4 regions of the Streptomyces sp. NBC_00223 genome follow, and region 1 is predicted to be linked to each of the others. Evidence: riboswitches for the same ligand, from Rfam matches in the RefSeq annotation. Region 1 holds a riboswitch; each other region holds the start of a gene.

The links. Region 1 has a riboswitch for S-adenosylmethionine ahead of OHA30_RS29810 (ABC transporter substrate-binding protein). Riboswitches for the same ligand answer to the same signal wherever they lie in the genome.
Region 2: linked by a shared signal. The riboswitch ahead of OHA30_RS02345 (putative leader peptide) and the one ahead of OHA30_RS29810 (ABC transporter substrate-binding protein) in region 1 are both predicted to bind S-adenosylmethionine.
Region 3: linked by a shared signal. The riboswitch ahead of thrC (threonine synthase) and the one ahead of OHA30_RS29810 (ABC transporter substrate-binding protein) in region 1 are both predicted to bind S-adenosylmethionine.
Region 4: linked by a shared signal. The riboswitch ahead of OHA30_RS07165 (aminotransferase class V-fold PLP-dependent enzyme) and the one ahead of OHA30_RS29810 (ABC transporter substrate-binding protein) in region 1 are both predicted to bind S-adenosylmethionine.

The regions. Positions count from the first base shown of each region.
Region 1 covers NZ_CP108109.1:6,974,658-6,979,696, forward strand. The annotation lists gene OHA30_RS29805 (acyltransferase family protein) at 1-1,207, shown strand, start outside; SAM riboswitch class IV at 1,445-1,555, shown strand; gene OHA30_RS29810 (ABC transporter substrate-binding protein) at 1,930-3,615, shown strand; gene OHA30_RS29815 (ABC transporter permease) at 3,701-4,804, shown strand; gene OHA30_RS29820 (ABC transporter permease) at 4,804-5,039, shown strand, end outside.
Region 2 covers NZ_CP108109.1:520,888-525,926, forward strand. The annotation lists gene OHA30_RS02330 (amino acid ABC transporter ATP-binding protein) at 52-849, opposite strand; gene OHA30_RS02335 (amino acid ABC transporter permease) at 924-1,997, opposite strand; gene OHA30_RS02340 (putative leader peptide) at 2,211-2,339, opposite strand; SAM riboswitch class IV at 2,584-2,695, shown strand; gene OHA30_RS02345 (putative leader peptide) at 2,734-2,898, shown strand; gene OHA30_RS02350 (NtaA/DmoA family FMN-dependent monooxygenase) at 3,179-4,552, shown strand; gene OHA30_RS02355 (flavin reductase family protein) at 4,549-5,039, shown strand, end outside.
Region 3 covers NZ_CP108109.1:3,199,245-3,204,283, forward strand. The annotation lists gene OHA30_RS13350 (cold-shock protein) at 248-451, opposite strand; gene OHA30_RS13355 (MoaD/ThiS family protein) at 887-1,162, opposite strand; gene thrC (threonine synthase) at 1,159-2,469, opposite strand; SAM riboswitch class I at 2,487-2,617, opposite strand; gene OHA30_RS13365 (glucosyl-3-phosphoglycerate synthase) at 2,783-3,748, shown strand; gene OHA30_RS13370 (alpha,alpha-trehalose-phosphate synthase (UDP-forming)) at 4,231-5,039, shown strand, end outside.
Region 4 covers NZ_CP108109.1:1,695,509-1,700,547, forward strand. The annotation lists gene OHA30_RS07155 (rhomboid family intramembrane serine protease) at 146-925, shown strand; gene OHA30_RS07160 (Lrp/AsnC family transcriptional regulator) at 922-1,203, shown strand; gene OHA30_RS07165 (aminotransferase class V-fold PLP-dependent enzyme) at 1,311-2,678, opposite strand; SAM riboswitch class IV at 2,855-2,971, opposite strand; gene trpD (anthranilate phosphoribosyltransferase) at 3,066-4,136, opposite strand; gene qcrB (cytochrome bc1 complex cytochrome b subunit) at 4,417-5,039, opposite strand, start outside.

The sequences.
Region 1 (5,039 bases):
CACGACCGCCCAGCCGACCGCCACCCGACCGGAAGCGCCGCGCGGAGAGCCCGGCGTCTTCCCCTCGGCGGCGAGATCCGGCGGCCGGGTGGACGGGATCGACGGGCTGCGGACGCTGGCCGTGATGCTCGTCATCGTCTACCACTTCAACGAGGGGATGCTGCCCGGCGGATCGATCGGGGTCGATGTCTTCTACACGATCAGCGGCTTCGTCATCACCCGGCTGCTGATCGCCGAGTACGCCCGCACCGGGGACATCGGGCTGCGGCAGTTCTACCGCAGGCGCTGGCTGCGGCTGGTGCCCGCGCTCCTGGTGGTCTGCGCGCTGACCGCCGCGCTGACGCTCTCGCCGTTGCAGAGCTTCACCAACGGCTGGACGGCCGCGCTGCTGGCCGCCGCCTCCCTGGTCAACATCGTCAGGGCCGCCCAGTCCGGCGCGTACTCCGGGGTCACCGCGCCCCTGGGCCACACCTGGTCGCTCGGCGTCGAGGAGCAGTTCTATCTGCTGTGGCCACCGCTGCTGCTGGCCCTGCTGCGCCGGCTGTCCGCCCGTACGGTGCTGGTCGCCGTGAGCGTGCTCGCGCTGCTGCCGGTGCTGTGGCGCTTCCACCTGTGGGACCCCACCCAGGCCCACCGCATCTACAACGGCCCCGACACGCGGGCCGACCAACTGCTCGCCGGGGCCGTACTGGCGATCCTGCTCGCCCGGCTCGGGACCGACAACCCCTGGCGGCGGACGCTGGGCATCTGGGCGGCCCGGCTGTGGCCGCCCGCGCTGGCGCTGCTCTGCCTGATCGCCTGGCGGGTGCCGGTCACCGGGGCCGGCGCCTGGACGAAGCCCGTCTACACCGTCGGCTTCCTGGTGATCGCGCTGCTGACGGTGGTCCTGCTCGCCTCGCTCGAACTGCGGCCCCGCGCGCCGCTGGCCCGGCTGCTGTCGCTGCTGCCGCTGGCGTGGGTCGGCCGCAACCTCAGCTACGGGCTGTATCTCTGGCACTATCCGCTGATGCACGCGCTGAGCGACCTCGGCGTCGACCGGATGCTGCTGCCCGCCACGCTCGGCACGTCCTTCGCGGCGGCCCTGGCCTCGTACTACCTCGTCGAGGAGCCCTGCCGGCGGTTCAGGTACCGCCGCGGCGGGAAAATCTCCTCGGCGGCCACGCCGGCGCCGGCGGCAATCGAGGCGGTTTCGGGACGCGCGCGGTAGGGGTCGCGCCGGCGGACGCGGCGGCACCGCGAGCGGCCTGGCGTGTCGCCCCCGACCGGTGGTCGATCAGGTGAACGTTCCTCGCATAAGGGCACTTTTACGGCGTGTTCGCCTCTCTTTGTCGACAAGACGACCGGTGTGTCGGGCAGTTGAGGCCCACGCGCGTGACGGCTCACGAACTCCGGTGCTGCCGAAGGCTCTTGACCGGCGGGGAACGCCTGATCTAACTTGCTCCCACGCCACGAGTTCCGGTGCTCAAGCCCTGGCTTGCCGGACAGCAACCCTCCGACGCGGTGAGGTGCTCCAGGTGAAGGCTCGGCGGGACGCCGCGTCCCGCAAGCGCGAACACCGGCCCAGCGCCGGACCGACCAGGGGGAGGACGGCGTGACCGGGCCCATCGGGTTGCCGTACGCCGCAGTGCGCCCCACGCCCCCGGCCGCGGCGCTCTTCAGCCGCCGCCACATCGATCTGCTGCTCGTGTGCAGCTCGCTCTGTCGGAGTTGACCTCGGCCGGCCGCCCCCGCGGCCGCCTTTCCGGCCGTCCCCGACGACGGCCGGGACGCCGCTGACCCCGCCCCCTTCCGGCGCCACACCCGCTGCCCCGCCGGGCAGCGCGGCGGCGTCCGTGTCGGCGGGCGCGTGATCCGACTCCCTTGCGACGCCCGGCGCGCCACGCGCCGCGGGCCCGCCTCCACACGCAGACGCGAGAGCAGAGACCCACCATGACACTCCGTTCCTCCCGGCGTTCCCTTCCCGGCCGCTCCTCCCGCCGCCCGCTCGTCCGCGACGGCCTGGCCGCCGTGTCGCTCGGCACGGCCGCACTGCTCACCCTGGCCGCGTGCACCAGCACCAGATCTGACGACGGCGCCCAGGACTCCGGGCAACAGGGCGCCAAGGCGGTCACCATAGGCACCACCGACCAGGTCTCCAGCCTCGACCCGGCCGGTTCCTGGGACGCCGGCTCCGGCACCATCGAGAGCGAGGTCTACGCGACCCTGCTCAGCACCCCCAACGGTTCCTCCGATGTCTCGCCCGACCTGGCCGCGTCGATCAAGCTGAGCAGCCCGACGCAGTACACGGTGACCCTCAAGCCCGGTCTGAAGTTCGCCAACGGGCACGAACTGACCTCCTCCGACGTCAAGTTCAGCTTCGACCGGCAGCTCGGGATCGCCGACAAGAACGGCCCCTCGTCCCTGCTGCACAACCTCGCCAAGGTCGAGGCCCCCGACCCGGCCACCGCGGTGTTCACCCTCAAGTCGGCCAACGACTCGCTCTTCCCGCAGGTGCTCTCCACCAGCGCCGGGCTCATCGTCGACGAAGAGGTCTTCCCCGCCGACAAGATCCTCGACGACACCGCGATCATCGCCGCCAAGCCCTGGGACGGCCCCTACCGGATCGACAGCTACGACCGGAACTCGCTGGTGTCCTTCAGCGCCAACAGCGCCTACCAGGGCCTGCTCGGCACCCCGAAGGCCCCGAAGGTGCGGCTGAAGTACTACACCGACGCCAGCAACCTCAAGCTCGACGTCCAGCAGGGCAGCATCGACGTCGTCTACCGCACACTGACCATCGCCGACCTCCAGGACCTGTCCACCAAGAAGGGCATCACGGTCCACACCGGCTCCGGCAACGGCATCCGCTACATCGTCTTCAACTTCAAGACCCAGCCCTACGGTTCGGCCACCAAGCAGGCCGACCCGGCCAAGGCGCTCGCGGTCCGGCAGGCCGTCGCCGACTCCGTCGACCGGGCCCAACTCGCCCAGCAGGTCTACAAGAGCACCTACCAGGCGCTCTACTCCTCCGTGCCCGAGGGCATCACCGGCGCCACCGACTCCTTCAAGCCCCTCTACGGCGACAAGAACGGCGGCCCCGACAAGGCCGCGGCCGCCAAGAAGCTCAAGGACGCCGGCGTCACCACCCCGGTCACGCTCAACCTCCAGTACAACACCGACCACTACGGCTCGTCGTCCTCCGACGAGTACGCGCTGATCAAGACCCAGCTCGAAACCACCGGCCTGTTCAAGGTCAACCTCCAGTCCACCGAGTGGGCGCAGTACGGCAAGGACCGGGTCGCCGACCAGTACCCGCTCTACCAGCTGGGCTGGTACGCCGACTACCTCGACGCCGACGACTACCTCGCCTCCTTCTACGCCGCCAACAGCTGGGTCTCCAACGGCTACCAGGACACCGAGGTCCAAAAGCTCGTCAAGCAGGAGGAGACCGAGACCGACCCGGCCAGGCGCACCGCGATCATCCAGCAGATCCAGGACAAGGTCGCCCGGACCATCCCGCTGCTGCCGCTGCTCCAGGGCTCCACCGCGATCGTGACCCGCGCCGGCATCAGCGGCGTACCGGACCAGCTGACCAGCGCGTACTCGTTCCGCTGGGCGGAGCTCACCAAGAAGTGACCGTCCACCAGACGGAGTCCGCGCGGACGCCCGGCCCGGTGCCGGGCGTCCCCGCGGCCACCACACGCGGGAGCAGGTGCACAACGTGACAGCACTGGTCGACATCGACCCGCCCGAGGACACCGCGCAGCCGCCGGCCGCCGCGGGCCGGGCCGGGCGGCTGCTGGGCAGCGGACTCGTCCGCTACCTCGCCATACGCTTCGTGCTGATCTTCCCCACCGTGTTCGTCCTGGTCAGCATCGTCTTCTTTCTGATGCGGGCCACCGGGGACCCGATCAGCACCGCGTTCGGCGACCGGCTCACCCCGGACCAGCTGCACGCCAAACTCCACCAGGCCGGATACGACCGCCCGCTGCTCACCCAGTACCTGGAATACCTCCGCTCGGTCGCCACCGGGAACTTCGGCCGTACCGCCACCGACAACCAGGCCGTCTCCCAGGTGCTGCGCACCTACGGCGCCGCGACCCTCGAACTGGCCGGGTACGCGCTGCTGGTGGCCTTCGCACTCGGCCTGCCGCTGGGCATGGTCGCCGCCCGCTACCGGGACCGGGCGCCCGACGCCGTACTGCGGCTGCTGGCGATCCTCGGCTACGCCATGCCGGTGTTCTTCGTCGGACTGCTGCTCAAACTCGTCTTCGCGATCTGGCTCGGCTGGCTGCCCGTCTCCGGCCGGGCCGGGACCGAGGTGCAGCTCGAACTCCAGAACCAGATCAGCACCACCGGCATCTACCTGGTCGACGCCCTGCGCAGCGGTGACGGCTCGGCGGTCGCCGACGTGCTGCGGCACGCCGTGCTGCCCGGCCTGGCCCTCGGGCTGCTGGTCGCCGGGGTGCTGCTGCGCCTGGTCCGCGCCAACCTCACCGGCACGCTCTCCGCGGACTACGTCGACGCCGCCCGCTCCCGGGGAGTACGGCCCTTCCGGCTGATCAGCCGGCACGCGCTCAAACCGGCGCTGATCCCGATCGTCACCGTGCTCGGCCTCCAGATCGCCGGGCTGCTCGGCGGGGCGGTGCTCACCGAGACCACCTTCGAGTGGAAGGGACTCGGCTGGGAGCTGGCCCACTATCTGACCGTACGGGACTTCGCCGCCGTGCAGGGCATCGTCGCCCTCTTCGCGGTCGTCGTCGCGGTCACCAACTTCCTGGTCGACGTCGTCGCCGCGCTGCTCGACCCCCGGGTGAGGTACTGATGGCCGCCACGCTCCCGACCCGCGGCCCACGCCGTGACACCCGCCGCCACCCGTTCCGGATCGCGCTGCCCGGGCGGCTGCGCGGCAGCGTCGGACTCCAGCGGGGCATGCTGCTCACCGGCGCCGCGCTGACCGCGCTCTTTCTGCTCGCCGCGCTGTTCGCCCCCCTGCTCGCGCCTTACGGATACGCCCAGTTGCAGTCAGGCGGTGTGCTCTTCGGCTCGCAGCAGGGTCC
Region 2 (5,039 bases), 6.5 Mb from region 1:
CGCCGACCGCGAGGCGTTCGGGCTCGGGGAATCGGTCCGCCGGTGCGGGCGCTACAGCACCGCCGACAGGAAGGCGCGCGCCCGTTCGTGCCGCGGCGCGGTCAGGACGTCCGCCGGAGCGCCGGACTCGATGATCCGGCCGCCGTCGAGGAAGACCACCGTGTCGGCCACCTCGCGGGCGAAGCCGATCTCGTGGGTGACCACGATCATCGTCATGCCGCTGACCGCCAGGTCCTTCATGACGGTCAGCACCTCGCCGACGAGTTCGGGGTCGAGCGCGCTGGTGGGCTCGTCGAAGAGCAGCAGCCGCGGCTCCATCGCCAGCGCGCGGGCGATGGCCACCCGCTGCTGCTGGCCGCCGGACATCTGCCGGGGGTAGGAGTCCTCGCGGCCGGCCAGACCCACCCGCTCCAGCAGTTCGCGCGCCTGGGCGGCGGCCTGCTTCCTGGACGTGCCGCGCACGGCGACCGGCGCCTGGGTGATGTTCTCCAGCGCGGTCATGTGCGGGAAGAGGTTGAACTGCTGGAAGACCATGCCGACGTCGGCCCGCTGCCGGGTGATCGCGCGGGCCCGCAACTCCCGCAGCCGGGTGCCGTCGTGGCGGTAGCCGACGATCTCGCCGCCGATCTCCACGAAGCCGGCGTCCGGCTTCTCCAGGTGGTTGACGCAGCGCAGCAGCGTGGACTTGCCGGAGCCGGAGGGCCCGAGCAGAACGGCCACCTCGCCCTCGCGCACATCCAGGTCGACGCCCTCCAGTACGACGTTCGCGCCGAAGCTCTTGCGCAGCCCGCGGACCCTGACCAGCGGCCGTTCGTTCCCGGCGGCGGTCCCGGCCGCGGTTCCGCTCACGGCGGCGGCCTCGTTCACGGCCCCGGTCTGCGTACCGTCCGCGGCCGTGCCCCCGGCCGCCTTGCTGATCGCCGTCATGACAGCCCCGCCAGATCGGTCCTGGCCGAGCCGAACAGCGGGAGGTTGGCCCGCGTCACCTGCCAGAAGCCGCGCTTGGGGCCCCCGGCGCCGCGGTTGCTGCCCCGGGCGTAGTACCGCTCGACGTAGTACTGGCCGATGGACAGCAGCGTGGTGAGGATGATGTACCAGATGGTGGCCACCAGCAGCAGCGGCATGATCAGGTAGTTCTGGTTGTAGATCAGCTGGACCGAGTACAGCAGGTCCTCCACCGCGATGACGCTGATGATCGAGGTCGCCTTCAGCAGACCGATCAGCAGATTGCCCGAGGCGGGCACGATCGCGGGCATGGCCTGCGGCAGCACGATCTTGCGGAAGATCCGGCGGTTGCCGAGACCGAGCGCCTGGGCCGCCTCGGTCTGGCCGTGGTCGACGGACAGGATGCCGCCGCGGACGATCTCCGAGGAGAACGCGGCGATGTCGAGGGTGAGTCCGACATAGCCCGCGAGGATGCCGCTGAACAGATGCGCGGTCTTCACGGTGACGAACTCGTGCCCGAACGGGATGCCCAGCGACAACTGGGGGTAGAGCGAGGCGAGTTCGTACCAGAAGAGCAGCTGCACCAGCGGCGGCACCGAGCGGACCAGCCAGACGTAGCCGAAACTCAGGCCGCGCAGCACGGGGTTGCCGGACAGCCGCATCGCGGCGATGCCGATGCCGAGGAGATAGCCGCTGACCATGACCGCGCCCGTGAGCCACAAGGTCAGCTCAAGGCCCTTCATGATCGAGCCGCGGACGAAGTAGTCGCCGACCACGTTCCACTGGAAGCGGTGGTTGGTGAACAGGGTGTGCACGAGCATCGCGAACAGCACGAGCAGTACGGCGGCCGAGGCCCACTGGCCCGGGCGGCGCAGCGGTACCAGCCGCGCGGCCAGCAGTTGCCCGTCCGCCGGCCGGACGTCCAGCGGCCGTACCGACCCGGAGCCGGGGTCGGAGTCGGAACCGGAATCGGCGTCGGTCGCCAGGGCGGTCCCGGGGGGATGGTGCTCGGGCGAGGGGGGCCTGAGCCCAGGGGTCTCCTGCTGTTTCATCGTCGGTGGTTCCCGTCTCGTCGGGGGTCACGGCAGCGCTGTGCAGCGGCAACGGCCGTACGGGGGCGCCGTGTCGCCGATGAGGGCTACTGGAAGGGAGCGGAAGGTGCCGCGGGGACGCCGCACCGGGCGCACACCGCGGTCGGCGGTACGCCGCCGTGAAGGGCGATGGACGTGCGTGGACGGCCGGGCGGACCGGGAAGAGTCAGTCGGTCAGCGGGCCGGGGTCGTCGCGGGACACAGGGCGCTGCTCACGCGCAGCAGGTCCACATGGCGACGGGACACCCGCAGCTGGAAGAAGTCGGCCGGACGCGGCGCGCCGCAGTGGTGTCGTGCGCTCATGTCCCCGTCCCCTCGGTCTCGTCGGCGGTGTCGTCCGCCGTCCTCCCGGCCCCTCAGGGGGCTCCGACCGGCAACGGTATCCGCCCGCCGACTTTCAGACAATCCCCGCGGGGGTGACGGACGTCGCACCCGCCGGACGGCCCGCGCGCGGCCCGGGTGCGGCAAGGGAACCGCAGGCCGTGACCTGGGGGCGGGTCCGAAGGGGGATTGTGTTCGGCGCCGGTACGGAGTTACCGTGCAATCAGGTCATGAGTGTCAGCGACAAGCCCTGGCTCGCTGACCGGCAACCCTCCTTCGCGGCGGGGTGCTCCAGGTGACGACCGGGCGGAGCCGACGGCGGCCCGCAAGCGCGAGCTCGAATCGGCGCGAGCCGATCGAGGGGGGAGGTGACACGGTGCGGACAGCTTCGCAGGAGATCTCGGGGCGGACCATGACCGCGGTCGCCACCTACTCGCGGCGCCACATCGATCTGCAGCGTGTCGCCGGCGCCCTGTGTCCGGCGTACGAGAACGCTCCGCCGCGGCTCGCGAACTCCCGGGACACCGCCGTCCAGCTCTGAACCCCACCCCCTCCCCCGTATCCGCGCACATCGTGCGCCGGGTGCGGCCCCCTTCGGCGTGTCCACGTTCCCGTACGGGCCCGCAGGTCTCCGCCGCGGCCCGTACGCCTCCCGTACAGCGCTTCGTACCGCGATCTGCCGCACACCCGCGTCCCGACGCCGTGACGCCCTGACGTCCCGACGCCGTGACGTCCCGACGCCGTGACGCCTTGAAGCCCGCCCGCCCGCCGCAACGCCCCCCTCAGCGCCGCCCGTGATGCCGCAAGGAGGCACTTCCCGCATGACCGAACCCGTCAAGCAGATCCACCTCGGCGCGCCCTTTCCCGGCGTGAACAACACCACCGTGTGGAGCGACCCGGCCGCCGGCAGCCAGATCGACTTCAGCTCCTTCGTACACCTGGCCCGGACGGCCGAGCGCGCCAAGTTCGACTTCCTGTTCCTCGCCGAGGGGCTGCGGCTGCGCGAACAGGGCGGGAAGATCTACGACTTGGACGTGGTCGGCCGCCCCGACACCTTCACCGTGCTGTCCGCGCTGGCGGCGGTCACCGACCGGCTCGGACTGGCCGGGACGATCAACTCGACCTTCAACGAGCCGTACGAGGTGGCCCGGCAGTTCGCCTCGCTCGACCATCTGTCGGCCGGGCGCGCGGCCTGGAACGTGGTGACCTCGTGGGACGAGTTCACCGGGGAGAACTTCCGGCGCGGCGGCTTCCTCGCCCAGGAGGACCGCTACGAGCGGGCCACCCGCTTCCTCGCGGCGGCCGGGCGGCTCTTCGACTCCTGGCGCGGTGACGAGATCGTCGCCGACAAGGAGTCCGGGACCTTCCTGGGCGAGCCCCGCCCGGGGCGATTCGACCACCACGACAGCCAGTTCGACATCAGCGGGCAGTTCAACGTCCCGCGCAGCCCGCAGGGCCGGCCGGTGATCTTCCAGGCGGGCGACTCCGAGCAGGGCCGGGAGTTCGCGGCCTCGGCGGCGGACGTCATCTTCACCCGGCACGGCGCCCGGGAGGAGGGCCGGGCGTTCTACGCCGACGTCAAGGCGCGGCTGGCGAAGTACGGCCGCTCCCGCGACGAGCTGCTGATCCTGCCCGGCATCACCTTCGTCCTCGCCGACACCGAGGCCGAGGCGCAGGAGAAGTCGCGGCTGATCCGCCGTCAGCAGGTCGGCCCGCAGACCGCGATCAAGCTGCTGGAACAGCTCTGGAACCGCGATCTGAGCGGCTACGACCCGGACGGCCCGCTGCCCGAGTCCGATCCGCTGGTCGGCGAGGACCACATCTCGCGCGGCCGGGCGGGCGTACGGACCCGGCGCGACCCGCTGGTCACCGCCGCGCGGTGGCGGGCGCTGGCCGAGGAGAAGAAGCTGTCGATCCGCGAGCTGATCATCGAGGTGACCGGCCCGCAGTCCTTCGTCGGCACCCCGGCCAAGGTCGCCGAAGCCCTCAACGACTCGGTGCAGTCCGACGCCGCCGACGGCTTCATCGTCGCCTCGCACCTGACACCCGGCGGTCTGGACGACTTCGCCGAGACCGTCGTCCCGCTGCTCCAGGAGCGCGGGGTTTTCCGCACCGAATACGAAGGCACCACCTTGCGCGACCACTTGGGCCTCACCTCGGCCAGGCGGCCCGCTCTGGAAGGGAGTTCACGATGACCACGACCAGGGCGCAGTGCCTGGACGACCGCCGGCAGCGACCCGGCCCGCGAGCCGCGGGCCGGCCGCCGTCGCCGAACGGCCGCGGTGAGCCGACCGTCACCGAGCCATCCGCCACGGAGCCGTCAGAGGTCACCGAGCCAGGCGGCGCAGGCGAGCCGTCAGCCGTCACTGAGCCATCCGTCGTCGACGCGGCGCTGCACCCGACCGAGCTGCGGCGGGTGTTCGGGGCCTTCCCGACCGGCGTGACGGCCATCGCCGCGCTGGTCGACGGCGTGCCGGTCGGCCTGGCCGCCAATTCGTTCACCTCGGTGTCGCTCGACCCGCCGCTGGTGTCGGTCTGCGTCGCGCACACCTCGACCACCTGGCCCGCGCTGTCCGGCCTCGCGCGGCTCGGCGTCAGCGTGCTCGGCAGCCACCAGGAGCGCGCGTGCACCCAGCTCGCCGCGCGCGGCGGCGACCGCTTCGCCGATCTCGACTGGACGGC
Region 3 (5,039 bases), 3.8 Mb from region 1:
TCGAGTGCAAGCGCCCCCGGTCGGTTTCCCGCCCCCCGGACGGCCCGCGAACGGCCTCCGGGCGCCCGCCGAACGGTCTCCGGGCGACCCCTCGACGACCCCCGAACGGCCCCGAGGGGCGCCCCCGGAAGACCCCCGGAACGCACCCCCGCGCGCACGCACAGCACGCACAAAGGGCCCGCACCCGGTGAGGTGCGGACCCTTCATGCGTGAGTACGTCGCGTCGATGGCCGAACGCGCCGGGATGTCAGCCTGCCAGTCGGACCATGTCCGCCTGCGGCCCCTTCTGACCCTGCGAGATCTCGAACTCGACTCGCTGGCCTTCTTCGAGGGTGCGGTAGCCGTCCATCTGGATCGCGCTGTAGTGGACGAAAACATCCGCACCACCGTCGACCGCGATGAAGCCGTAGCCCTTCTCCGCGTTGAACCACTTGACGGTGCCCTGAGCCATTCCTAACTCCCCTATTACTGGCCCTATCGCGGCCCCGCACTCCGCGGGGCCGGGTCAGACCTCACCTCACGAAGTACCCCTTACCATCGGCAGGTTGGGGACCCTGTGAGGCGTGCGCCGGAACGCGTCGACCGCGGCTGAATGTATCTGCACGGATGCCCACTGCAACAGGTCAATCGGACGAGAATTCTGGGCCCGATCCATCGGAAATACCCCAGGAAAAAACGATAATGCGGGGCATCTCGGGCCAGACAAAAGGGGACCAAGGGAATATTACGACCATGAATTTGGCGATAAATCGCCGCACCAACCTCAGCGGCGTCTCACTTGCCCCTGGCAACTGTACAACTTTTCAACTACCCCGGGAGACACGGGTGCCCCGCCCACCCAAAGGGGTGAACGGGGCACAAACCGGAAGAACCGGAGCGGACCGTGTCAGCCGCCGGCAACCGCCGGAATGATCGACACGCTGGCGCCTTCCGGCACCGCCGTGGCAAGGCCCTCGGAAAAGCGGACGTCGTCGTCGTTGACGTACACATTCACGAAACGCCGGAGCTTTCCGGCGTCGTCGAGAACACGGGCCGAAATACCCGCGTGATTCTTCTCCAGCGACTCGATGACCTCGGCGAGCGTCGAGCCCTCGGCCGGCACTTCGGCCTGGCCGCCGGTGTAAGTACGGAGAATGGTGGGGATACGTACAGAAGCACTCATGCGAGGCCAGCCTCTCGGAACGCGTCAAGGGTCGGGCGAATGGTCGCGGTCGGTCCGGTGGTCGGCGCCACCGCGTCCAAAGTCTTCAGGCCGTCGCCCGTGTTGAGCACGACGGTCTCGGCGGCCGGGTCGAGCTGTCCGCTGTCGATGAGCTTCTTCAGCACGCCTACGGTCACCCCGCCGGCGGTCTCACCGAAGATGCCCTCCGTGCGGGCCAGCAGCTTGATCGCGTCCACGATCTGCTCGTCGTTGACGTCCTCGACCGCGCCGCCGGTCCGCCGGGTGATGTCCAGGACGTAGGGCCCGTCCGCCGGGTTGCCTATCGCCAGCGACTTCGCGATGGTGTCCGGCTTGACCGGGCGTACGACATCCTGGCCGGCCTTGAACGCCGTCGAGACCGGGGAGCAGCCCTCGGCCTGGGCGCCGTAGATCCGGTAGGGCTTCTCCTCGACCAGGCCGAGCTTGATCAGCTCCTGGAGACCCTTGTCGATCTTGGTGAGCTGGGAGCCGGAGGCGACCGGGATGACCAGGTTGTCCGGCAGCCGCCAGCCGAGCTGCTCGCAGATCTCGTACGCCAGGGTCTTGGAGCCCTCGCCGTAGTAGGGCCGCAGATTGACGTTGACGAAGCCCCAGCCCTCGCCGATCGGGTCGCCGATCAGCTCGGAGCAGAAGCGGTTCACATCGTCGTACGAGCCCTCGATGCCGACCAGGTCGCCGCCGTAGACCGCGGCCATGACGACCTTGCCGGTCTCCAGGTCGTGCGGGATGAACACGCAACTGCGCAGGCCCGCCCGGGCGGCCGCGGCGCCGACCGCGCCGGCCAGGTTGCCGGTGGAGGAGCAGGACAGCGTGGTGAGGCCGAAGGTACGGGCGGCCTCAAGGGCGATGGCGACGACCCGGTCCTTGAAGGAGTGCGTCGGGTTGCCGGAGTCGTCCTTGACGTACAGGCCGCCGGTGACGCCCAGTTCGCGGGCCAGGTGGTCGGCCTTGACGAGCTTGGTCCAGCCCGGGTTGATGTTCGGCTTGTCGGCGACGTCCGCGGGGACCGGCAGCAGCGGCGCGTAACGCCAGATGTTGGCCGGGCCCGCCTCGATCTGCTTGCGCAGCGCCTCGGGGTCGCCGAGCGGGAGGTCGTAGGCCACTTCGAGCGGCCCGAAACACTCCTGGCAGGCGAAGATCGGGCTGAGCGGGAAGCGGGTGCCGCACTCGCGGCAGGAGAGCGCCGCGGCGGGGCCGAAGGGGGTGTCCGCGGGCGCGGAGTCGGTCGCGGTGTCCGGAGTCGTGTTCTCGACGGTCTGCGCAGCCATGGTGGCGAGGCCCTTTCTCCTCATCTTCCTCGCGACGCACTTCGCCACGAGACGGAATTGGCACCTTCCCCACCGTGATGACCTCGCGGTCGGCGGGAGGGTTGCCGGGGCTTCAACGGGCCGTTCCCTCTGCCCCTCTGGATGAGCGGTATGGCACCGGACGCTTCGGTCCAGGCGTTTGTCATACGTAACGACCCCCGGCATGCGGCGGGCGTACGCGTTGTTCAAGACTGTAACCGACAGGGGTGACCCTTGAGATAGTCGTCCGTACCGCGAGATGGATCACAGCCCCGATCAGCAGGGAGAATCGTACGTGCTCGATGAGGTGGAGCGCTGGCTGGAAACCCGGTCGTGGCCGGGCACCGACCGTCCGCTCGACCTGCTGCTCGCGGCCAAGCGCGCGGCGGGTCCGCAGGGCACGGTCAGCGTGGTGCTGCCCGCGCTGGACGAGGAGGCGACGGTCGGCGAGATCGTCGCCGCGATCCGCCGCGATCTGATGTCGCCCGGGGTGCCGCTGGTCGACGAGCTGGTCGTGATCGACTCCGGGTCGCGGGACGCCACGGCCGAGGTCGCGGCGCGCGCGGGGGCCCGGGTGATCCGCCGGGACGACATCCTGCCGCGGCTGCCCGCGGCGCCGGGCAAGGGCGAGGTGCTGTGGCGTTCGCTGCTGGTGACCGGCGGGGAGATCGTCTGCTTCGTGGACGCGGACCTGCGGGAGTTCGACGCGTCGTTCGTGTCCGGGATCGTCGGGCCGCTGCTGACCGATCCCGGGGTGCAGCTGGTCAAGGCGATGTACGACCGGCCGCTGGAGACCGGCGGCGCGGTCGTGCCGGCCGGCGGCGGCCGGGTCACCGAGCTGGTCGCGCGGCCGCTGCTGAATCTGCACTGGCCGCGGCTGGCGGGTTTCGTCCAGCCGCTCGGCGGGGAGTACGCGGCGCGGCGCTCGCTGCTCGAACGGCTGCCGTTCCCTGTCGGGTACGGGGTGGAGCTGGCGATGCTGATCGACGCGTTGGGCCTGGTCGGCCTGGACGCGCTCGCCCAGGTGGACGTGGGCGTGCGGCATCACCGTCACCAGGACGGGCAGGCGCTGGGGCGGATGGCGGCGGCGATCTACCGGACGGCTCAGTCGCGGCTGAGCCGCGGGCCGCTGGTGCGGCCGCGGCTGACGCAGTTCGAGCGGGGGGAGGAGGGGTTCGTCCCCAGCACGCTTCCCGTTGACACGGTGGAGCGGGTGCCGATGGTGGAGATCCACGAATACGTCTCCCGCCGCGCGGCCTAACCCCGCCCCCCACCGGCCGGTGGATCGCGTACGACCGCAAGGGGCACCGCCCCTTCAGGGGCGCGAGGAACTGCGCGACCAGCCCACCACCGGCCCGGCGGCCAAAAAACCGACCGTACGGGGCAGCCCCCTCCAGGGGCGCGAGGAACTGCGCGAGCAACCGGCCACCGGCGGTGGCCGAAGAACCGACCGTACGGGGCAGGACCCCGTGGCCCGCTGCGGCGCCGTCGTGGCCGTTCGCGCAGTTCCCCGCGCCCCTGGGGTGGCTGAGGCCCATAGTCCAGCGGGCCACCGTCATGGCTGAGCGCGCAGTTCCTCGCGCCCCTGACGGGGCTCTCCTGCCTCGGCGGCGGAGAGACGCGCCCCAAAGGTGGCGCTGGGGGTACCCCCGGGCGGAGCCTGGGGTGGCTGGGCCCGGTGGCCCGGTGGTCCCCGGGGCCGGGGGACGTTTGAGAGGGGGCGCGCGGGGCTAGGGTTTCGGCATGGTCGGAACGCAGCCCGCTGCCCGGATTCTGGTCGCGTCCAACCGCGGCCCCGTCTCGTACGCCCTCACCGCCGAAGGCAACCTGCACAGCAAGCGCGGCGGCGGCGGCCTCGTCTCGGGCCTGAGCGCGATCGGCCCGGAGGCCGACGCCCTCTGGGTGTGCGCGGCCCTCTCCGACGGCGACCGCGAAGCGGTCCGCCGCGGCGTCGGCGAACCAGGCGCCCGCATGATCGCCATCGACCCGGACGACTTCGAAGCCGCCTACAACGGCGTCGCCAACTCCGTGCTGTGGTTCGTCCACCACATGCTCTACCAGACCCCCTTCGAACCGGCCTTCGGCGAGGAGTTCCACGCCCAGTGGGCGTCCTTCGAGACGTACAACGCCGCCTTCGCCGACGCCCTCGCGGAGGAAGCCGCGGAGGGCGCCGCCGTCCTGATCCAGGACTACCACCTCGCCCTGACCCCCGCGCTGCTCCGCGCCCGCCGCCCCGACCTGCGCATCGGCCACTTCTCGCACACCCCGTGGGCGCCCCCGGACTACTTCCGGCTGCTGCCGGACTCCGTGGCCGTACAGGTACTCGAAGGCATCCTGGGCGCGGACCGCGCCGCGTTCCTGACCCGCCGCTGGGCCGACGCCTTCGCCGCGTGCTGCGTCACCGTGCTGGGCGCGACGCTCTCCGACGACGGCCGGGCGGTCACCCACCGCGGCCGTACGACCCGGCTCGGCGTGCACGGCCTCGGCGCCGACGCGGACTTCCTGCGCGAGCGCGCCCACCGCGACGACGTGGCCGAGCGGATGACCGCGCT
Region 4 (5,039 bases), 5.3 Mb from region 1:
CGGTCCCACTCGGCACAGCCGTCTCCTCCACGCGCGGTTGCGGAACGTGCGGGCGTGTGTCCCGGTCACCCTACGGCCTCGGAGGTACGACGCGCTGCGGCGAGGCGACCCATGTCCGTTACACCCGTTCCGTCATCATCGGTCCATGGTCATCCCGGTGTACGACAAGAACCCGGTCCGCCGCACTCCGGTCGTGACCTACACGCTGATCGGCCTGTGCACCGCGGTCTTCCTGCTCGGGCCGCTGTCGGGCTTCACCACGGTGTACGGCACCGGGCACGCGCTGCTGTGCGAGCAGGCGGTGTACTTCGGGCACTGGGGGGTGATCCCCAGCGAACTCTTCCACGGCAGACTGCCGGTCGCGCGGCTCGATCTGCCGGCCGGCTGCGGGACGCCGCACGACTACACCAAGGTGCCGTTCCTGTCCGTGTTCACCGCGATGTTCCTGCACGGCGGCTGGCTGCACCTGGTCGGGAACATGCTGTTCCTCTACGTCTTCGGCGACAACGTCGAGAACCGGATGGGCCGGGTCGGATTCGCGCTGTTCTACCTGGCCGCGGGGTGTCTGGCCACCTACGGCTTCGCCTTCGCGAACACCGACGACACACAGAGTCTGGTGGGGGCGTCCGGGGCGATCTCGGGGGCGCTCGGCGCGTATCTGTATCTCTTCCCCAAGGCCCGGGTGACCAGCCTCTTCCCGTTCCTGTTCTTCATCCCGCTGCGGTTTCCCGCGTGGATGGTGCTGGGGTTCTGGTTCGTGCTCCAGTGGCTGGCCGCGCAGACCGCGAAGGGCGGCCCCGGGGTGGCCTATCTGGCGCACGTCGTCGGCTTCGCCTTCGGGTTCCTGTGCGCCTGGGTCTGCTACCGGCCACGGCGTAAGGTGAGCCTCGTCATCAGGCCGACTCAGGGAGACATCCAGCCGTGATCACCGCGATCGTGCTCATCAAGACGTCCGTCGACCGGATTCCCGAGATCGCGGAGTCGATCGCGGCGCTGGACAACGTCAGTGAGGTGTACTCGGTGACGGGGAACTACGATCTGGTCGCGCTCGTGCGGGTGGCGCGGCACGACGATCTGGCGGACATCATTCCGGGGCGGATCAGCAAGATTCCCGGAGTGCAGGTGACCGATACGCACGTCGCGTTCCGCACGTACTCGCAGCACGACCTTGAGGCAGCGTTCGCGATCGGCCTGGACGCGTAGCCCTCAATCGCCGGGCAGGCTTGGCCTCAAACGCCGGCCGGGCTGAATTCTGCCCTCAAACGCCGGGCGGGCTGGGGTTGCCTGGCGTTCGAGGGCAGTCTTACGTGTCAGTCGCGGGCCGGGACGCAGCGGCCGCCCTCGGTGCGGTAGCGCCAAGCGGCGCCGTCACGGACGAGCGTACGAACCGCCGCGACGAAGCGCGTGACGTGCTCCTCGGGCGTCCCCGCCCCGAAGCTGACCCGGATCGCGTTGAGCGAGCGCTCGCCCGGCGCCGCGTCGGGCGCCCCGCACTCCCCCGGCTCGTCGGGCTCGCTGTCCAGCAGCGTCCGCACCAGCGGGTGCGCGCAGAACAGACCGTCGCGCACGCCGATCCCGTACTCCGCCGAGAGCGCCGCGGCGAAGTGCGAGCTGTTCCAGCCCTGGACGACGAAGGAGAGCACACCGACGCGCGCGGACTCGTCCCCGAACAGGGAGAGCACCCGCACCTCGGGGATCTCGGCGAGCCCGGCCCGCAGCAGGGCCAGCAGCGACTGCTCACGGGCGACCAGCTGCTCGAAACCGGCCTCGGTCAGCGCCTTGCAGGCGGACGCGATGGCGTACGCGCCGATGACGTTCGGCGATCCGGCCTCGTGCCGCGCGACGCCCGTGTGCCACTCGACGTCCACCCCGTCACCGCTGCGCTGCACCTTGCGGGTGGCGCCGCCGCCCGCGAGATACGGATCGGCGTCACGCAGCCAGTCCGCGCGTCCGGCCAGCACTCCGGAGCCGAAGGGCGCGTAGAGCTTGTGGCCGGAGAAGGCCACCCAGTCCACGTCGAGCGCCGCGATGTCCACCGGGTGGTGCGGGGCGAGCTGGGCGGCGTCGAGGACGATCCGGGCGCCGTGCCGGTGCGCGGCGGCGGCCAGTTCGCGGACCGGCCACAGCTCGCCGGTCACATTGGAGGCGCCGGTGACGCAGACCAGCTTGGGGCCCTTGGGGGCGCCGTGCAGCGCCACGTCCAGGGCGGCGACGGCCTGCTCGGGGGTGCGCGGGGCGTCCAGGTAGGTCACCTGGGCGCCCTCCGCCCGCTGCCAGGGCAGCAGCGCCGCGTGGTGCTCGGTCTCGAAGACGAAGACGTGGGTGCCGGCCGGGATGGCGGCGGCCAGCAGGTTGAGGGAGTCCGTGGTGGACCGGGTGAAGATGACCTGGTCCTCCTCGCGGCACCCGAGGAACTCCGCGACCGTGGCCCTGCTCTGCTCGAACAGGTCGGTCGACAGCTGCGAGAGGTATCCGGCACCGCGGTGCACGCTGCCGTAGTAGGGCGCGTACGCGGCCACGTCGTCCCACACCCGCTGGAGGGCGGGGGCGCTGGCGGCGTAGTCGAGGGCCGCGTACGTCACCTCGCCGCCGGTCACGAGCGGGACCAGGACGTCGTGTCCCAGAACGCCCAGCGGGGTACAAATCTCACGGTCGGTGGCAGCGATGGACACAGTCATGGCGAACTCCCGGAGGAAGGCAGGCGAAATCACCACCCGCCCGGCACAGCGCGAAGCGTGCGCGGGCGGCGCGGAAACAGCATCGGGCGGAATTGCAGAAACGACGGAAACGGCGAAAAAGCAGTACCGGGGCCGACAGGCCCTATCGCATTCGCTTGCTCATGAAAGAACTCCCCAAGTCCGGCTTGCCGTGAGCCTTGCTGCTCACCGCCTGGTCATCACCCGGGGCACCCCGCCTCGGACGGAGGGTTGCCGGACAGCGAGCCGGGGCCTTGACGCTGTCACTCGTGACCTGGAAAGGATTGTGCCACAGTCGGCCGTACGCGCAAGGCGCCGTCCGCGAAATGGACGGCGCCCTGTTCCGATCCGCCAACTCGGCGGTACGGCCTACGCGTTGCTCGCCGCGACCCAGCGCTCCAGCACCGCGGCCGCGGCCCCGGAGTCGATGGACTCGGCGGCCGTTACCAGGCCCTCGGCGATCCGCTCCTCCAGCGTCCCGGAGCCGGCCTCGGGCGCGAGCGCGGTCAGCGCGGCCGCCGAATTGAGCAGCACCGCGTCCCGTACGGCCCCGCGCTCGCCGGCCAGCAGCCGCCGGGCGACATCGGCGTTGTAGGACGCGTCGGCGCCGCGCAGCGCCTCGACCGGGACCAGGTCGAGGCCGACGTCCCGGGGGTCGAAGGCGGACTGTGTCACCTTGCCGTCCCGCACCTCCCACACCTGGGAGGTGGCGGTGGTGGTCAGCTCGTCCAGGCCGTCGTCGCCGCGGAACACCAGGGCGGAGGAGCCGCGTTCGGCCAGCACCCCGGCGAGGATCGGTGCCATCCGGGGGTCGGCGACACCGGTGGCCTGGCTGCGCACGCGGGCCGGGTTGGCCAGCGGCCCGAGGAAGTTGAAGGTGGTGGCCACCCCCAACTCGGCGCGGGCGGTGGCCACATGGCGCAGCGACGGGTGGAACCGCACGGCGAAGCAGAAGGTGATCCCGGCCTCCTCGGCGACCTCGGCGACCCGCTGCGGGGACAGTTCGAGGTTGACGCCGAGCTTCTCCAGGACGTCGGAGGCGCCGCTGGCGGAGGAGGCGGCCCGGTTGCCGTGCTTGACGACCTTCGCGCCGGTGCCGGCCACCACTATCGAGGACATCGTGGAGATGTTGACCGTCTTGGCCCGGTCGCCGCCGGTGCCGACGATGTCCACGGTACGGCCGGGGACCTGGATGGTGGTGGCGTGCTCGTACATCGCCCGGACCATGCCGGAGACCTCCGCGACGGTCTCGCCCTTGACCCGCAGCGCGATGGCGAACCCGGCGATCTGCACGTCGGTGGCCTGGCCGCTCATGATCGAGTCCATCGCCCAGGCGGTGTCGTCCCCGCTCAGGTCCTGGCCCGCGATCAGGGCGCTGAGGACGTCGGGCCAGGAGCGCGAAGCCGTGCGGGTGCCTCCGGCGGGGTTCACAACGCTCATGGTCACGCTCCTGAAAAGGTCCACGATCTCAGCGGGTGCAGCCTACCGGCTCCGACCTTGACCCAAACGCGCAGTTCCCCGCGCCTCTGAAGGGGCGCGGGGAACTGCGCGGGCGACCACGACGGACCGCGACTGTGCTCACGAACCCCGCCACCCCAGGGGCGCTGGGGGCACCCCCGGGCGAGGAACTGCGCGGGTGACCGGTCACCGGCGGAGGGTCGGGCGACAACCGAACGCCCTACGGCGGAGCCGCGTCGTGGCGACGCTCAGCGCGAGCGGCCTAGTGACCGTGTCCGCTCGTGATCTCCTCGTACTCCTCCACCGTCGGCTTCGGAATCTGGCTGTGCTCGCCGTAGAAGCCCTGCGAGAGCTTCGCCTGCGCCTTGGCGATCCGGCCGGCCTTGCGCTCGACACCGTTCTCGTCGACCTCGGGCCCGAGGTGGATCGGCCTGGGCTGGGCGTGCGCGGTGAGCACGTGCAGCTGCTGCTGCGAGAGCGGCTCGTGCACCTCGATGAACTCACCGTGCGGCAGCCGCTTGATGATGCCGGACTCCCGGCCGTGCAGCACCGTGTCCCGGTCCCGCCGCTGCAACCCCAGGCAGATCCGCTTGGTCACGATGAAGGCCAGCACCGGCGCCACGAAGAAGCTGACGCGTACGAACCAGGTGATCGCGTTGATCGACAAGTGGAAGTGCGTGGCGAAGATGTCGTTGCCGCCACCGATCAGCAGCACGAAGTACAGCGTCAGCCAGGCCACACCGAAGCCGGTGCGCACCGGACGGTTGCGCGGCCGGTCCAGCAGGTGGTGCTCCCGCTTGTCGCCGGTCACCCAGGACTCGATGAACGGGTAGACCGCGATGGCCATCATCACCAGCGGGAAGATCATCAGCGGAATGAAGACGC